Regions from separate parts of the Allobosea sp. P1_A7 genome, predicted to be linked through region 2. Evidence: riboswitches for the same ligand, from Rfam matches in the RefSeq annotation. Region 2 holds a riboswitch; each other region holds the start of a gene.

Region 1 (5,401 bases), on a different contig from region 2:
GCATGCCTATTTCGACGGCGCGGTGATGCTGATCTTCTTCCTGCTGATCGGGCGCTATCTCGACCAGCTGATGCGCCGCCGCACGCGCGACCTCGCTGGCAATCTTGCCGCGTTGAAGGCCGAAACCGCGACCCGGCTGATGCCGAATGGCGAGGCGATGGTGACGCCGATCGCGGCCATCGTGCCCGGCGACCGCGTCCTGATCCAGCCGGGCGAGCGCGTCAGTGTCGATGGCATCATCGAGACCGGCTCCTCCGAAATCGACCAGAGCCTCGTCACCGGTGAAACCCTGCCGCATGCCGTCATGGCCGGCGCGCAGGTCTATGCCGGCACCGTGAACCTCTCCGGGGCCCTGACCGTCAAGGTCGAAGCCGCAGCCAGCGGCACCCTGCTCGACGAGATCGATGCCCTGATGGCGCGCGCGGTCGAAAGCCGCTCCCGCTATGTCAAGCTTTCCGATCGGGCGGCAAGGGTCTACGCCCCTCTCGTCCACGCCACGGCGCTCGCGACCCTGCTGGGCTGGATGGCCTTCGGCCTGCCCTGGCCCGAAGCACTGATCATCGCCATCACCGTCCTGATCATCACCTGCCCCTGCGCGCTGGGGCTGGCGATTCCGGCCGTGCAGGTCGTTGCTGCGTCTGCCCTGTTCAAGCGCAAGGTCATGCTGAAACAGGGCGATGCGCTGGAGCGCCTGGCCGAAGCCGATGTCGCTGTCTTCGACAAGACCGGCACCCTCACCCTGCCGGACCCCGATCTGGTCAATGGCGCTGAGATCGATACCGCAACCTTGCAGGCGGCGGGCAGGCTGGCAGCCGCGAGCCGCCACCCTCTCGCCCGCGCCATCGCCCGTGCCGCCGGCCATCCTGCTCCTGCGAGCGATGTCAGCGAAAATCACGGCGCAGGCCTGAGCGCGATTGTGGATGGGATCGAGACCCGTCTCGGCAGCGTCGCTTATTGCGAGGCCGGGGCGGAAGCCGCCATCGTCGCCGCGCGCCATCCCTCAGCCTCCCTGATCGCCTGGCGCCATGGCACTGAATGCGCCATCTTCGCGGTCGATCAGAAGATCCGGCCGGAGGCGCGCGACTGTATCGCCGCGCTACGCGGTCTCGGCCTCGAGATCCGCATTCTCTCCGGCGACCGAAGCGAAGCTGTCGCGCCGGTCGCCTCGGCCCTCGGTATCACGGAGGCCGAAGCCGGCCTGCGTCCCGACGAGAAGCTCAAGGCGCTCGACCGGCTCAGCGCCAAGGGGCGCAAGGTGCTGATGATCGGCGACGGGCTCAACGACGCTCCGGCCCTTGCCAAGGCCCATGTTTCGATCTCGCCGATCAGCGCGACCGACCTGGCGCAGGCCTCGGCCGACATTGTCTTCATCGGCGACAGCTTGATGCCGGTCGCCGACAGCCTGCGCATCGCCCGCAGGGCGCGCAACCTCATGCTGGAAAACCTCTGGTTTGCGGTGCTGTACAATGCCGTCGCGGTGCCGATTGCCGTCGCGGGCTTCGCGACGCCGCTCGTCGCAGCCGTCGCGATGTCGGGCTCGTCACTGGTGGTCACGCTCAACGCGCTGCGCGCGGGACGCGGCCTGCCGCGGCAGAATACGGGAGTGGCGTCATGAATATCCTGGTGATCCTGTTCCCCCTGGCACTCGGTCTCGGACTGCTGGGGTTGGCGGCCTTCTTCTGGTGCATGCGCACCGGCCAGTTCAGCGATCTCGAGGGACCGAGCTGGCGCATTTTGAGGGATGACGACCTGCGTTCGCCTGGGGACACCCGCACCAACGATCATTGACGCAGCGGCCGTTCCGGCCTTACCTCGCCAGCGACGGTTCCCTTAGGGGATCAAAAGGGAATGCGGTGCGGATGGTTCGCCATTCAATGCCGTGGCTGCCCCCGCAACTGTAAGCGGCGAGCCTTTCGCCACACGCCACTGGGGCCCTCGGACCTGGGAAGGCGGCGACAAGGCACCGACCCGCGAGCCAGGAGACCTGCCGTCAGCCGTGGTCACACGCGAACACGTTCGGACGGGGTGTTTCGATCGCTTGTTGAACTGCACGCTGGCTAAGGGCAGCGGACGGGGCCTCGCGTTCGCGGTGACGTGCCACAGACGTCAACGCCCGAGGTTCCATCGTGATCCGTCCTCCCAAGGTTGCCCGGCGCAGCCGGCTGCTCATCACCCTGTCGCTCCTTGTCTCCGCCGGCTCCCTCCCCGCCAACCAGGCATCCGCCCAGTCAGCCACCGAATCGATTGCCCTCGACGAAATCGTCGTCAGCGCGACGACGCGACCCACGCCAGCGCGCGAGATCGCCAATTCCGTGACCGTCATCACTGCCGGTGATATCGAGCGCGAGCAGCGCCGGACCCTGCCGCAGGCGCTCGCCGCCGTTCCCGGCCTCAATATCGTGCAGACCGGCGGGCCGGGCGGGCTGACCTCGGTCTTCATCCGCGGCACCAACTCCAACCACGTCAAGGTATTGATCGACGGCATCGAGGCCAACGACCCGTCGACCCCGAACCGCTCCTTCGATTTCGGCTCGATGCTGACCGACGACATCGAGCGCATCGAAGTGCTACGCGGACCGCAAAGCGGCCTCTACGGCGCCAACGCGCTGGGCGGCGTCATCTCGATCACCACCAAGCGTGGCGAGGGTCCGCCGAAGCTCACGGCCCGAGCCGAGGCCGGCTCATACGGCACCTTCAACCAGTCGGTCGGCCTCAGCGGCGGCGATGACCGCTTCAACTACGCCCTCAGCATCGCCCATTTCAAATCGGATTCGACCCCGGTGACGCCTCCCGGGCTCGTGCCGTCGGGGCGCCGCGTCAACCCGAATTCCTACGACAATTGGACCTATTCGGCCCGGTTCGGCGTCGCGCTGTCCGATACGCTGTCGCTGAACTGGGTCGGCCGCTACACTGACGGCTACCTGCTCTTCACCGGCGATTCCGGCTTTCCGAGCACGCCCAGCAGCTTCCGCAGCAGCCAGGACTACAAGCAGGCCTTCACCCGCGGAGAGGTCGTCTGGGATCCGCTTGGTGGGCGCTTCGTCAATCGCTTCGGCCTGTCCTACAGCAATCAGGACCGCACCGGCCGCACGCCGAATGCGATTGGTATCCTCGGCCTGCCGACGGAGAATCTCGGCGAGCGCACCAAGGTCGACTGGCGCGGCGACCTTGAGCTGATGAAGGGGCAGACCCTGGTGATGGGTCTGCAATACGAGCGCGAACGGCTGGAAACCCGCGCGCTCACGGCATCCAACGGCAATACGGGCGCCTTTGCCGAACTCCAGTCGAATTTCGGCGACCGGCTCTTCATGGTCTCGAACATCCGCTACGACGATGACGAGACCTTTGGCGGCCACACGACCTACCGCTTCGCGCCAGCCTATATCGTGCCGGAAATCGAAACCAAGCTGAAGGGGAGCTATGGCACGGGGTTCAAGGCCCCGACCCTGAGCGAGCGTTTCAGCGATTCTCGCCCGGCCTTCAACTTCTTCGGCAATCCCAACCTGAAGCCGGAAGAAAGCCGCGGCTGGGATCTTGGCTTCGAGCAGCCTCTCCTCGATGACAAGGTCCGGTTCGGCGCCACCTATTTCCACAACGACATCGAGAACCTGATCGTCACCAACGTGGCGCGGAACTCCTATGCCAATATCGGCAAGGCCACGACCAAGGGGGTGGAGGCCTTTACCGCGCTCGAAATCTCGCCGCAGTTCAAGGTGCGGGCCGACTACACCTTCACCATCGCCAAGGACGACATCGCCCGGCAGGAACTGCTGCGCCGTCCCCGTCACAAGGCCAGCGTGACGGCGAGCTGGACCCCGGTTGACAAGCTCACCCTTTCGGCGACGCTGATCTATGTGGGTGAGCGCGTCGACGGAAACCGTGACTTCTCGATCTCGCGCATGCGGGCGCCGGGTGCGGCCATCGTCAATCTCGCCGCCGAGTACAAGGCGACGGACAGGCTCAGTGTCTTCGGCCGCATCGATAACCTGCTGGACAAGCGCTACGAGAACCCCGTCGGCTTCCTGGTGCCGGGTCTGAGCGCCTATGGCGGCCTGAAGGTAACGCTGTGAAGCCTTGGGCGGCCCGCGCGATGACTCGCGGCGCCGTTCTGGCGCTTGGCCTCTTGCTCGGTTTCGGCGGCCTGACGGCCGCCGAACACCTGGCTCTCGCAGGACCCGCGCAACGCCAACATGGCCGAGATTGCCAAGACCATCCCGGCCAATCACGGTCTGGTGGAGGAGGTGCTGAGTTACAAGCCCGATCTGATCATCGCTGGCGCCTACACGACGCGCAGCACGGTCGCGCTGCTGAAGAAGGCCGGTGTTCCCGTCCGCGAATTCGGGGTGCCGCGCAATCTCGCTGAAATGCGTGCCCAGATCGCCGAGATGGCGGCCCTGCTCGGCGAGCCAGAACGCGGCGCGGCCCTGATCGCAGCGATCGACCGGCGCCTCGACACGCTCGCCGCCAACCAAAGCGCGGGCCATCCCAGGGCGCTGGTCCTGCGGCCGAACGGGTTCACGGTCGGGCGCGGCTCGCTGGTGGACGAGATCCTGACCCGCGCCGGCCTGACCAATCTCGCCGCCGAACTCGGCATCGACAATTACGGCCAGATCGCGCTGGAGACCGTCGCGCTCGGACAGGCCGACATGCTGATCCTCAACACCACGCCGGGCGGGCCGCCCTCGCTCGCCCATGAGATCCTTCATCATCCGCTCCTGACGAAGCTCGGCGAGCGGGTCAGGCTCGTCGCCCTCCCCTCGAAACTCTGGACCTGCGCCGGACCGGCCGTGCTCGATGCGATCGAGCTGCTTGCCGCCTCCCGTACGCAAGGATCGCGCTCATGACATTGGCGGTTCAGGAAACGGTACGAGCGACGACGCCGAAGCTGGCGCGGCTCATTGTCATGCTGGCCCTATTGATGCTGGCCATGATGCTCGTTTCCATGGCGGTGGGGTATGCCCCACTCGACATCAAGGCGGCCCTCGCCGACGCCCTCGCCGGACGGAAGACCCTGCCGGCGCTCGTCCTTGTCGAGCTGCGCTTGCCGCGCGCGCTGCTGGGCGCGCTCGTCGGTTTCAGTCTCGGGCTTGCCGGCGCCGCCATGCAGGGCCTGCTGCGCAATCCGCTTGCCGAACCCGGAATCCTCGGAATTTCAAGCGCCGCCGCCTTCGGCGCGGTCGTGGTCTTCTACAGCGGCTTGTCGGCGACGATGGCGCTCGCCCTCCCCTTGGGCGGCATGGCCGGCGCCGCACTGGCAACGCTTCTGCTCTACGCCTTCATGGGGCGCGGCGCCGGAACGATGACGTTGATCCTCGCGGGCGTTGCGATCAACAGCTTCGCCGGTGCGATGACCGCGCTTGCGCTCAACCTCGCGCCAAATCCCTACGCCGCGCTGGAAATC
Region 2 (5,401 bases):
CGGCCCCAACGCTTCGCTGCATCGTCATGGCTTTCCCGCCTCAAAAGGGTTCGATCAGATACTCGATATGCCTTCGGCCCGATGCGGCGCGGCGGATGGAGACCGCGACACCGAAGACATGCTGGATCAGCGCTTCGGTCATCACGGTTTCCGGCGTCCCGGCATCGACCAGCTTGCCCTCATGCAGCACGGCGATCTCGTCGCAGAAAAGCGATGCCAGGTTGAGATCATGCAAGGCCATGATGCAGGTGATACCCAGGCGCCTGATCAGGGTCAGGATCGAGAGTTGGTGCTGGATATCGAGATGGTTGGTCGGCTCGTCGAGGATAAGTTCACTCGGCATTTGCGCGAGTGCGCGCGCGATGTGGACGCGCTGGCGCTCTCCGCCCGATAGCGTATGCCAGAACTGGTCATGTCGATCGGCCATATCGACGCGTGCCAGCGCGGCCTCGACCGCGTCTTCGTCGGCCGCTGTCCAGGACGTGAGTGCGCCGCGATGCGGGGTCCGTCCGAGTCTGACGACGTCGCACACAGAGAGCTGGATTTCAGTCGTCGCCTGCTGCTCGACAAAGGCCAGGCGCCGGGCGAGGTCGTGCCGCGACAAGGTGCCGATCTCGCGGTCGTCCAGCGTCACCACGCCGCTTGCGACCTTGCGCAGGCGGCACAGCAGCCTCAACAGGCTCGACTTTCCCGAACCGTTGGGGCCGATGAGACCGAGGATCTTTCCCGGTTCGGCGTGCAGCGTCACGCCGTCCACGATCACGCGCCCTCCGGCGCTCCAACGGACGTCGCGCGCGGCCAGCGTCATGCCGGTCGCCTCGCGCGATAGAGTATGAAGGCGAAAGCCGGGGCGCCGAACAGCGCCGTCACGACGCCGATCGGCAGAATCTGCTGCGGCACCAGCGTCCGCGACAGGATGTCGGCAAGAATCATGAAGACTGCACCGATGATCAGGCATGCCGGGAGCAGCCGGGCATGGGCTGGGCCCGTCAGGAAGCGCGCGGCGTGGGGTATGACGAGACCGACGAACCCGATCGTGCCGACGATACTGACCATGGTCGCTGTCATCACAGCCGTCGTCACGAACAGCACGATGCGCACGCGGGTCACCGCCACGCCCAACGCGGCCGCGGCATCCGCGCCGAAGGCGAACGCATCGAGCGCCTTCGTATGAAAGATGCAGACAGCGAAGCCCGCGAAGGCCACTGGCGTAGCGAGCCAGACATCGGGCCAGCGCACCCCCCCGAAATTACCGAGAAGCCAGAACATCACGCCGCGGGCCTGTTCGGCACTGGCCAGCGTGGTGACGATCGTCGCGGTCGCCGCATTGAACAGCTGCGATCCGGCGACGCCTGCGAGGATCACGCGGTCGGTCGCGCCACCGGCCCCTGCGGCGAGCAAGGCAACGATGACGAGCGCAGCAATGGCGCCGAGGAAGGCACCGCCAGATATGCTGAGCGCAGCACCGCCGAAGCCCAGGATCATCACCGCGACCGCACCCGTCGAGGCTCCGGCCGAGATACCGAGGATATAGGGCTCTGCGAGCGGATTGCGCAGCAGCGCCTGCAGGATTGCGCCCGAAAGCGCGAGCGCTCCTCCGCAGAGGGCCGCCACCACAGCCCGGCTCAACCGGTAGTCGAAGATGACGCCCTGCTGGATCGCGCTCACGGGGTAGTCGAGATCGAACAACCCGTTGCCCAGGGCCCTGAAGACCGTGGCAAGCGGGATCGACATTTCGCCGATTGTCACGGCGAGCGCGATCGCGAGTATCATCAGGACGAAGGCGAGGATCGCTACTGAGCCCCTCGCCAACCAGTTGGGCCGAACCACTCCATGGCTCACTTGGTGAGGCCGAAGCTCTTGATGCCGTTGGCCAGCGCCTCGATGCCGTCGATCGTATCAAGCCCGGCCCTGGTCGCGCCGACATCCATGATCACGATCCGCTGCTGCCGGCTGGCGTCGAGCTTGCTCGCAACCGCGTCGGTCTTGAGGAAGTCGAGCTTGAGATTGATGTCATCTGCTGGGAAACGCCGGCGATCCATCTTGACCACGACGATGACGGCAGGGTTGGCGGAAGCGACGGTCTCCCAACCAACCAGCGGCCATTCCTCGTTGGTGGTGATGACGTTCCGGGCGCCGAGTTTCGACAGGATATAGGCAGGCACGCCATTCTTGCCGGCCAGGAAGGCGTCGCCCTTGATGTCCTTGCTGGAGAACCAGACCACGACGGGGACATCCTGCGGCTTGATACCGGCCACAGAAGCGACCGCCTTGTCCTCGCGGGCCTTCAATTCGGCGACCAGCGCCTCGGCGCGATCGGAGACGTCGAAGATCTGCCCGAACTCGCGAACATTGCGGTAGACGAGATCCATCGTGAACATCTGCGTGCGGACGCCGTCGCCCGGCCCGGAATTGTCCTTTCCGACGCAGTCGGTGGGCGAGACATAGGTCGGCACCTTCAGCTTCGCAAACTGGTCGCGCTTGCCGACGATGCCGTTGGGGCCGATATGCCATTCGAACATCGCAGTCACGAGGTCGGGTTCCTGGGCGACGACGGCCTCGAAACTCGGATCGTTGTCGGCAAGCCGCTTCACCTTGGCGTTGACCGCCTCATAGGGCTTCGCGACAGGGCTGAACCACACGGCTGTGCCCACGACCTTGTCGCCGAGCCCGAGCGCGTAGAGGATCTCGGTCTGCGTCTGTCCGACCGCCACGACGCGCTTTGGCGCCTGGTTGAACGTTATCGTCTCCCGGCAATTCTCTAGCGTCAGCGGATACTGCGTCGGCGCGGCCAAGGCCGCTCCGGACATCGACATGCCGATGGCTGCGACGAACGAAAGGCAAGAAAGGCGTGCGGCGCTGCGCATTGAAGTCTCCGATAGCGTCGAGCGGCGGCATGCGTCGCGAGGCTCGGGGGCCTCGCACGGCCGATCCTGTAATGCAACAATATTACAATTTTGATAGACTGCTCGACGAGTCTGCGTCAAGCGCTCTGCCGCGGCTGCGACCGCGTGGTTCGGCATCATGGACATGGAATTCATCGCTCCCCGAGATGACGAGCCGGGAGCTTGAGCGGATCGGTTCGGGGGTGCGGGTCTACGACCTGCCGCCGACGCAAATCCCCCCGGACACCCCGCCCGAAAGACGCTTCTGCGATCAGGGCAGGTCTCCTGGCTCGCGGGTCAGCGCTGGCTTCGCCCGGCCTTCCCGGCGTGAGAGCGCCAGTGGACGTTGGGAGAAGAGCTCGCCGCTTACAGTTGCGGGGGCAGCCTCGGATTCGGCGCAGGGCGCCTCACCGAATTCCCTCTTAGCTTCGGGCCTGGACCCGAGGAACCTTGATCGCGGCCGACCATAGAGGGGCCCAAGGCGGCGTCAAGCCGCAGGCACCGACCACACCGCCTGCTGATGGAGCCCTGCAGCGAGACGGCTCCATCCTTCTCGGCTCACTCCCAGCTCAGGGCGCCGCCGTTCTGGTATTCGATGACGCGGGTCTCGAAGAAGTTCTTCTCCTTCTTCAGGTCCATCGCCTCGCTCATCCAGGGGAACGGGTTTTCCGTTTCCGCGAAGACCGGCGCGAGGCCGAGCTGCGCGCAACGGCGGTTGGCGATGAAATGCATGTACTGCTCGCAGAGCGCAGCATTCAGGCCGAGGAAGCCGCGCGGCATGGTGTCCCGGCCATAGGCGGCCTCGAGTTCGGCAGCGTCGCGGATCATGCCGCGCAGCTCGTCCTGGAAGGCCTTGGTCCAGAGATGCGGGTTCTCGATCTTGATCTGGTTGATCACGTCGATGCCGAAATTCAGGTGAATGCTCTCGTCGCGCAGGATGTACTGGTACTGCTCGGCGATGCCGACCATCTTGTTGCGTCGGCCGAGCGACAGGATCTGGGCGAAGCCGGTATAGAACCACATGCCCTCGAAGATCACGTAGAAGGCGACGAGGTCGCGCAGGAAGGCCTGATCGGCCTCGGGCGTGCCGGTCTCGAAATCGGGATCGTCGAGATGCTGGGTGTGCTTCAGGGCCCAGGCCGCTTTGTCGGTGATCGAGGGCACCTCGCGATACATGTTGAAGAGTTCGCCCTCGTCGAGGCCGAGACTCTCGACGATGTACTGGAAGGTGTGGGTGTGCACCGCCTCCTCGAAAGCCTGGCGCAGCAGGTACTGCCGGCATTCCGGATTGGTGAGATGACGGTAGATCGCGAGCACGATGTTGTTGGCGACGAGGCTTTCCGAGGCCGCGAAGAAGCCGAGATTGCGCTTGATCGTGCGGCGCTCGTCCTCGGTCAGCCCGTCCTTCGACTTCCACAGAGCGATATCGGCCTGCATCGAGACCTCTGTCGGCATCCAGTGATTGTTGCAGCCGGCGAGGTATTTCTCCCAGGCCCATTTGTACTTGAGCGGCAGGAGCTGGTTCACATCGGCGCGGCAGTTGATCATCCGCTTCTCGTCGACGCTGACGCGGCCGCCGGAGCGATCGATCTCGCCGAGGCCGGTGGCATCGGCAGAGGTTCCGCCGGGCGCGGCCGGATTGAGATCGAGGGCGGTGGCAGGCTTGCTGTCTGACCAGTCGAGCATGATGAATATCCAATCGGGTCTGAATGTCATGGCCGGGTCTGCCCCGGCCGTCCGTATCGTTCGCTATCGGGCAGGGCCGGGCATCCATGCGCGCCGCGAAGGCGAGCGTGGATGCCGCCGCTGCCTCACTGGCAGGCTTCGCAGGTCGGATCGTCGATCGAGCAGGCGTTCGGCACGGCCATGCCATTGTCGAGCGGGATGTCGACGAGGATCGGCTTGGACGCGACGGGGACCGTTGCCGACACCGCGTTGAGCTTGCCGTCAGTGCCCTTCAGCGTCGACTTCTCGACATGGGTCGCCGAGAGCGCGCGCAGGTAATAGGTCGTCTTCAGGCCGAGCCGCCAGGCGAGGCGATAGGCCTCGTCGAGCTTCCTGCCGGAAGGCTGCGCCATGTAGAGATTGAGCGACTGGCCCTGGTCGATCCATTTCTGACGGCGTGCGGCGGCGCGGATCAGCCAGCTTGTCTCGATCTCGAAGGAGGTTGCGTAGAGCGCCTTGAGATCGTCGGGGACGCGGTCGATCTGACTGACCTTTCCGTCGTAGTATTTCAGGTCCGAGACCATGACCTCGTCCCAGAGATCGCGCGCCTTGAGATCGCGGACGAGGTCGGCATTCACGACCGTGAAGTCGCCCGACATGTTCGCCTTGACGTAGAGCTGGCTATAGGACGGCTCGATCGACTGCGAGACACCGACGATGTTGGAGATCGTTGCGGTAGGGGCGATCGCCATGCAGTTCGAGTTGCGCATGCCGGTGGTCTTCACCCGCTCGCGCAGGCTGTCCCAGTCCAGCGTCGTCGAACGATCGAGCTCGACATCGCCGTCGCGGGC
Region 3 (4,809 bases), on a different contig from region 2:
TCTGCCGCGGCCTCGGCCCGCTTGGCTGGCTGCCCCTCGCGCTCGTCGCCTCCAGCCTCATCGCACAGCGCAGCCTGCACGAGCATGTCGCACGGGTCGCCGAAGGACTGGAGCGGGACGGGCTCAAAGGCGGACGCATGGCCGTTTCGATGATTGTCGGCCGCAACCCCGAAACCCTCGACGAAGCCGGAGTTTCCCGCGCCGCAATCGAAAGCCTTGCCGAGAATTTCTCGGACGGGATCGTCGCTCCGGCTTTCTGGCTCGGCGTCGGCGGCCTGCCGGGCGGCGCGCTCTACAAGGCGATCAATACCGCCGATTCGATGATCGGCCACAAGACACCGCGCCACCTCGCCTTCGGCTGGGCGGCGGCGCGTCTCGACGACCTCGTCAACCTTCCCGCCTCTCGCCTCACCGCGCTGCTGCTGACCGCAGCCGCCGCACTCGACAAAACGTCAGACCCCGCCAATGCGTGGCGAGCTGTCCGACGCGATGCCCGCCATCATCGTTCGCCCAATGCCGGTTGGCCGGAAGCCGCGATGGCAGGTGCGCTAGGCCTCCGTCTGGCGGGCCCGCGCGTCTATGGCGAGGTCAGGGTCGACGACGGCTGGATGGGGGACGGCCGGGCCGAAGCGGAAGCGGCGGATATCCGGCGGGCGCTCGCTCTCTATCGGAGGGCATGTCTGCTGCTGTGGGGGCTCGCCGTTGCGGGGGCCGCTACCGCGCTCGCCCTCTAGTTCATCGGACCGGGCATCGCATCGGGAACGACGATCTCACCTTCTGTGTTTGCTTCGACTTTCCCGAAAGCCGCAACTCACGTTTCGGGTCGATGGCTCAGCCTCAGAACTCGATCCCGGCCTGTGCCTTCACGCCCGCCGCGAAGTGATGCTTGACCAGCGTCATCTCGGTGACGAGGTCTGCGACGGCGATCAACTCGGGCTTGGCATTGCGGCCGGTGACGACGATGTGCAGATCAGGGCGCCGGCTCGCCAATGTCTCGACCACCTCCGCCAGCGGCAGATAGTCGTAGCGCAGCGCGATATTGAGTTCGTCGAGCACGAGCAGGCGTATCTCCGGATCGTCCATCAACGCCTTGGCCTTGGCGAAGGCGCGCCCGGCGGCAGCGATGTCGCGGGCCTTGTCCTGCGTTTCCCAGGTGAAGCCTTCGCCCATCGTGTGCCAGACGATGCGATCACCGAAGGCGTCGAGCGCCTTGCGTTCCCCTGTCGCCCAGGCGCCCTTGATGAACTGCACCACCCCGACGCGCCAGTCATGGCCGAGAGCCCGCAGGATCAATCCGAAGGCGGCGGTCGACTTGCCCTTGCCTGGCCCCGTATTGACGATCAGGAGTCCCTTTTCGATCGTCTTGGCGGCAACCTCGGCATCCTGCACCGCCTTGCGCTTTTCCATCTTGGCCTTGTGGCGGGCGGCCTCGTCAGCATCGATCGTCATCGGAACCTCCTGCTCATTTCACCTGCATCGGCAGACCGGCGACCATGAAGATCACCCGGTCGGCCCGCGCCGCAAGCATCTGGTGCAACCTCCCCGCCTCGTCGCGGAACCGCCGGGCGAGCGCATTCTCGGGCACGATACCGAGCCCAACCTCGTTGGAAACCAGGACCACCGGGCCTCGTGCCGCGACGCAGGCCTCGACCAGTTCCCGGCTTGCAGCCGCCACATCCTGCTCTGCCAGTATCACGTTGGTCAGCCAGAGCGTCAGGCAGTCCACCAGGACAGGTTGCCCCGCGGGAACCGCGCGGATCGCCTGCGCCAGGTCCAGCGGAGCATCGATGGTCATCCACTCCTTCGACCGGCGGGCGCGGTGCTCGGCAATCCGGGCGCGCATCTCATCGTCATAGGCCTGGGCCGTGGCGAGATAGGTCCAGGGCGCTGGCACCATCTCGATCAGGGCCTCGGCATGGCGGCTCTTGCCGGAGCGGGCGCCGCCCAGAACGAGGGTGAGAGGGGAAAGGATCGCTGCCACTGCCAAACTCTCAGCCCAGGGAAGATCAGCCTAAGGAACGGACCTGGCGAGCGAAGCGAAGCAAGCCGGGACAGGCGACAAGAGATCACATCGCTTCACTGCGCTCGCAATCACGATCGCTGCATTGCACAGCACCGTGCAGATGGCTAATGATCATCGCCGACGGTGCCTCTGCAAGGAGGTGAAAAGGGAACGCGGTGCGATACCGCGGCTGCCCCCGCAACTGTAAGCGGCGAGTTTCGCGCCATCGGCCACTGGGATTGTCCCGGGAAGGCGGCGAGAGATCCGGACCCGCGAGCCAGGAGACCTGCCGTCAGCGAGTGATGCAATCCAGCGGGCTGCCGGCGGGGTGGCCAAGGAGACCGAGATGACGACGAATACGGCTTCGATCACCACCCAGGCCAGCGCTTCCGAGCGCGTCAAGGCTGTCGCAGCTGCCCTGGCACTCGGCGCAGCCCTGATCTTCACCGTCGGCTTCGCCCATTCGACCAGCGTTCACAACGCAGCCCACGACACGCGCCACACCCTCGCCTTTCCCTGCCACTGAGGGAAAGGCAACATGGTCAATCGTGTTCTCACGGTCAGTCTTCTGGCCGGGCTTCTTGCTGGGCTCCTGGTAGCAGCACTCCAGCATGTCACCACCACGCCGCTGATCCTCAAGGCGGAAACCTTTGAGACGGCACTGCGCGCAGTCGAGCTTCAGCACGCCAGCTTCACCGGCGATGCCAGGATCGTCCTTGCCCATGGCGGCGCCGACGCAGCCGACCACGCCGAGTGGAAGCCACAGGRCGGCTTGCAGCGTACGGCCTTCACCACCATCGTCACCATTGCGACCGCGATCGGCTTTGCCGCCCTGCTGCTCGGCGGCATGATCGCAGCGGGCGATGCCATCACTGAGCGGACCGCACTGATCTGGGCGGCTTGCGGCTTCCTGGCCTTCGGCCTCGTGCCGGCGACCGGGCTCGCACCGGAATTGCCCGGCAGCGCGTCAGCCGAACTGCTCCACCGCCAGACCTGGTGGATCGCCACCGCGCTCGTCACCGCCGGCGGCCTCTGGGTCTTCCTGCGGGCGGAGGCGAGCTGGCYGCGGGCACTTGCCGTGCTTGCCATGCTCGTCCCGCATCTGATCGGCGCACCACATCCCGCCGCCCCGGAGAGCAAGGTCCCTGCCGAAATCGCAGCGCATTTCGCCGCGCTCTCGCTCGCGCTCCAGGCTGCCCTCTGGCTCGCCACCGGCTTTGCCGTCGGCGTGCTCTGGCCCTGGGCGACGCGCCGTGCCGCAGCCCCGGCCAAGGCCTGACGCTGAGCGCGATCCCCCGGGATCGCGCCGGAAGCAAAGGAACCGGCCTATGCCCGAAGGCGATGTCACCATTTTCGTCTGCGTCGCCTGYCGGCGCGCGCGGGCGGACCTGCCGGAGGGTTACGACCAGCCCGGACTGGGTTTTGCCGAGGCGCTGCGCGAACGCATCGCGCGCGACGGCGGGACGCTTCCGGTCGAACCCGTCGACTGCCTCGCGGTCTGCAATCGCCCCTGCACCGTCGCCTTGGCGGCCGACGGCAAATGGACCTATCTGATCGGCGATCTCGACGCAGACACCCATATCGCCGAAATCGTTGACGCAGCTGCAAGCTTTGCAGCCAGCGCAAACGGTATCGTTCCCTGGAAAGAAAGACCCGCTTCGTTCCGCAAGGGCGTGGTCGCGCGCGTACCGCCTCTCCCGGCGCGCCAACAAGGATGAGATCATGAACGCTCCCCAAGCCCGCTCGCTGGGCAAGATCCCCTGCACGATCATCACCGGCTTCCTCGGGGCCGGAAAGACCACACTGGTGCGGCACCTGCTGGAGAATGCAGGGGGCAAGCGCATCGCCGTGCTGGTCAATGAGTTCGGCGATCTCGGCTTCGACGGTTCCTTCATCGCCGGCTGCGGCATTTCCGGCTGCACCGCGGAGGACATCGTCGAGCTGCCGAATGGCTGCATCTGCTGCACCGTCGCCGACGACTTCGTGCCGGCGCTGGAAAAGCTGCTCGACCGGCCGAACCCGCCGGAACACATCCTGATCGAGACCTCGGGGCTTGCCCTGCCGAAGCCGCTGGTCAACGCGTTCAATTGGCCGGCCATTCGGTCACGTGTCACGGTCGATGGTGTCATCGCCGTGGTCGATGGTCCGGCCGTGGCGGATGGCCAGTTCGCGGATGATCCCGACGCTCTCGCTGCGCAGGCGGCGCAGGATGCCGCGGTCGGGCACGACAACCCGCTCGAAGAAGTGTTCGAGGACCAGATCCTCTGCGCCGACCTGATCCTGCTCAACAAGAGCGACCTCGTCGATGCGGCCGGCCGCGAACGCGTCAAGGCCGAGATCGCCGCGCATCTGCCGAAGGCGATCAAGATCGTCGAGACGGCCCATGGCAAGGTCGAGCCCGCCCTGATTATCGGCCTCAACGCGGCTGCCGAGGCCGATCTAGCTGGACGCCCCTCGCACCATGAGAGCGCAGAGGACCACGACCACGACGATTTCGAAAGCCTCGATTTCGCTCTCGCCGCGGCGACCTCGCCCGAGGAGCTGGCGGCCCGCGTTGCCAGGGCCGCGGAGGCCGAGGGCGTGCTGCGCCTGAAGGGTTTTTCGGCGATTCCCGGTAAGCCGATGCGGCTCGTCGTCCAGGGTGTCGGGCGTCGGGTCAGCCATCATTACGACCGCGCCTGGGCGGCCGGCGAAGCCAAGGATGGTCGCCTCGTGGTGATTGGCCTGAAGGGCTTTGATCGCAAGTCCGTGGAGGCCGCCCTCGCGGGCTGAACCATGCACCTCCTCCCCTCAAGCGAGATCAGGCT

Evidence for each region. A riboswitch is a leader RNA that binds a small molecule or an ion and turns the genes downstream of it on or off. The one in region 2 is predicted to bind cobalamin.
Region 1: it holds a riboswitch for cobalamin, as region 2 does, so the genes downstream of both, AC1D34_RS15635 (TonB-dependent receptor plug domain-containing protein) here and AC1D34_RS03525 (ABC transporter substrate-binding protein) in region 2, are expected to answer to the same signal.
Region 3: it holds a riboswitch for cobalamin, as region 2 does, so the genes downstream of both, AC1D34_RS14995 (CbtB domain-containing protein) here and AC1D34_RS03525 (ABC transporter substrate-binding protein) in region 2, are expected to answer to the same signal.

The regions. Positions count from the first base shown of each region.
Region 1 covers NZ_JBFTZN010000078.1:38,021-43,421, forward strand. Annotated here, with positions in the region: gene AC1D34_RS15625 (heavy metal translocating P-type ATPase) at 1-1,615, shown strand, start outside; gene ccoS (cbb3-type cytochrome oxidase assembly protein CcoS) at 1,612-1,788, shown strand; cobalamin riboswitch at 1,806-2,006, shown strand; gene AC1D34_RS15635 (TonB-dependent receptor plug domain-containing protein) at 2,127-4,070, shown strand; gene AC1D34_RS15640 (ABC transporter substrate-binding protein) at 4,191-4,844, shown strand; gene AC1D34_RS15645 (FecCD family ABC transporter permease) at 4,841-5,401, shown strand, end outside.
Region 2 covers NZ_JBFTZN010000013.1:23,282-28,682, forward strand. Annotated here, with positions in the region: gene AC1D34_RS03510 (class I SAM-dependent methyltransferase) at 1-28, opposite strand, end outside; gene AC1D34_RS03515 (ABC transporter ATP-binding protein) at 41-808, opposite strand; gene AC1D34_RS03520 (FecCD family ABC transporter permease) at 805-1,773, opposite strand; gene AC1D34_RS03525 (ABC transporter substrate-binding protein) at 1,839-2,867, opposite strand; cobalamin riboswitch at 3,144-3,353, opposite strand; gene AC1D34_RS03530 (ribonucleotide-diphosphate reductase subunit beta) at 3,444-4,571, opposite strand; gene AC1D34_RS03535 (ribonucleoside-diphosphate reductase subunit alpha) at 4,697-5,401, opposite strand, start outside.
Region 3 covers NZ_JBFTZN010000074.1:4,550-9,358, forward strand. Annotated here, with positions in the region: gene cbiB (adenosylcobinamide-phosphate synthase CbiB) at 1-734, shown strand, start outside; gene cobO (cob(I)yrinic acid a,c-diamide adenosyltransferase) at 838-1,449, opposite strand; gene cobU (bifunctional adenosylcobinamide kinase/adenosylcobinamide-phosphate guanylyltransferase) at 1,463-1,987, opposite strand; cobalamin riboswitch at 2,128-2,310, shown strand; gene AC1D34_RS14995 (CbtB domain-containing protein) at 2,349-2,528, shown strand; gene AC1D34_RS15000 (CbtA family protein) at 2,541-3,281, shown strand; gene AC1D34_RS15005 (DUF1636 family protein) at 3,331-3,720, shown strand; gene cobW (cobalamin biosynthesis protein CobW) at 3,725-4,774, shown strand; gene cobN (cobaltochelatase subunit CobN) at 4,778-4,809, shown strand, end outside.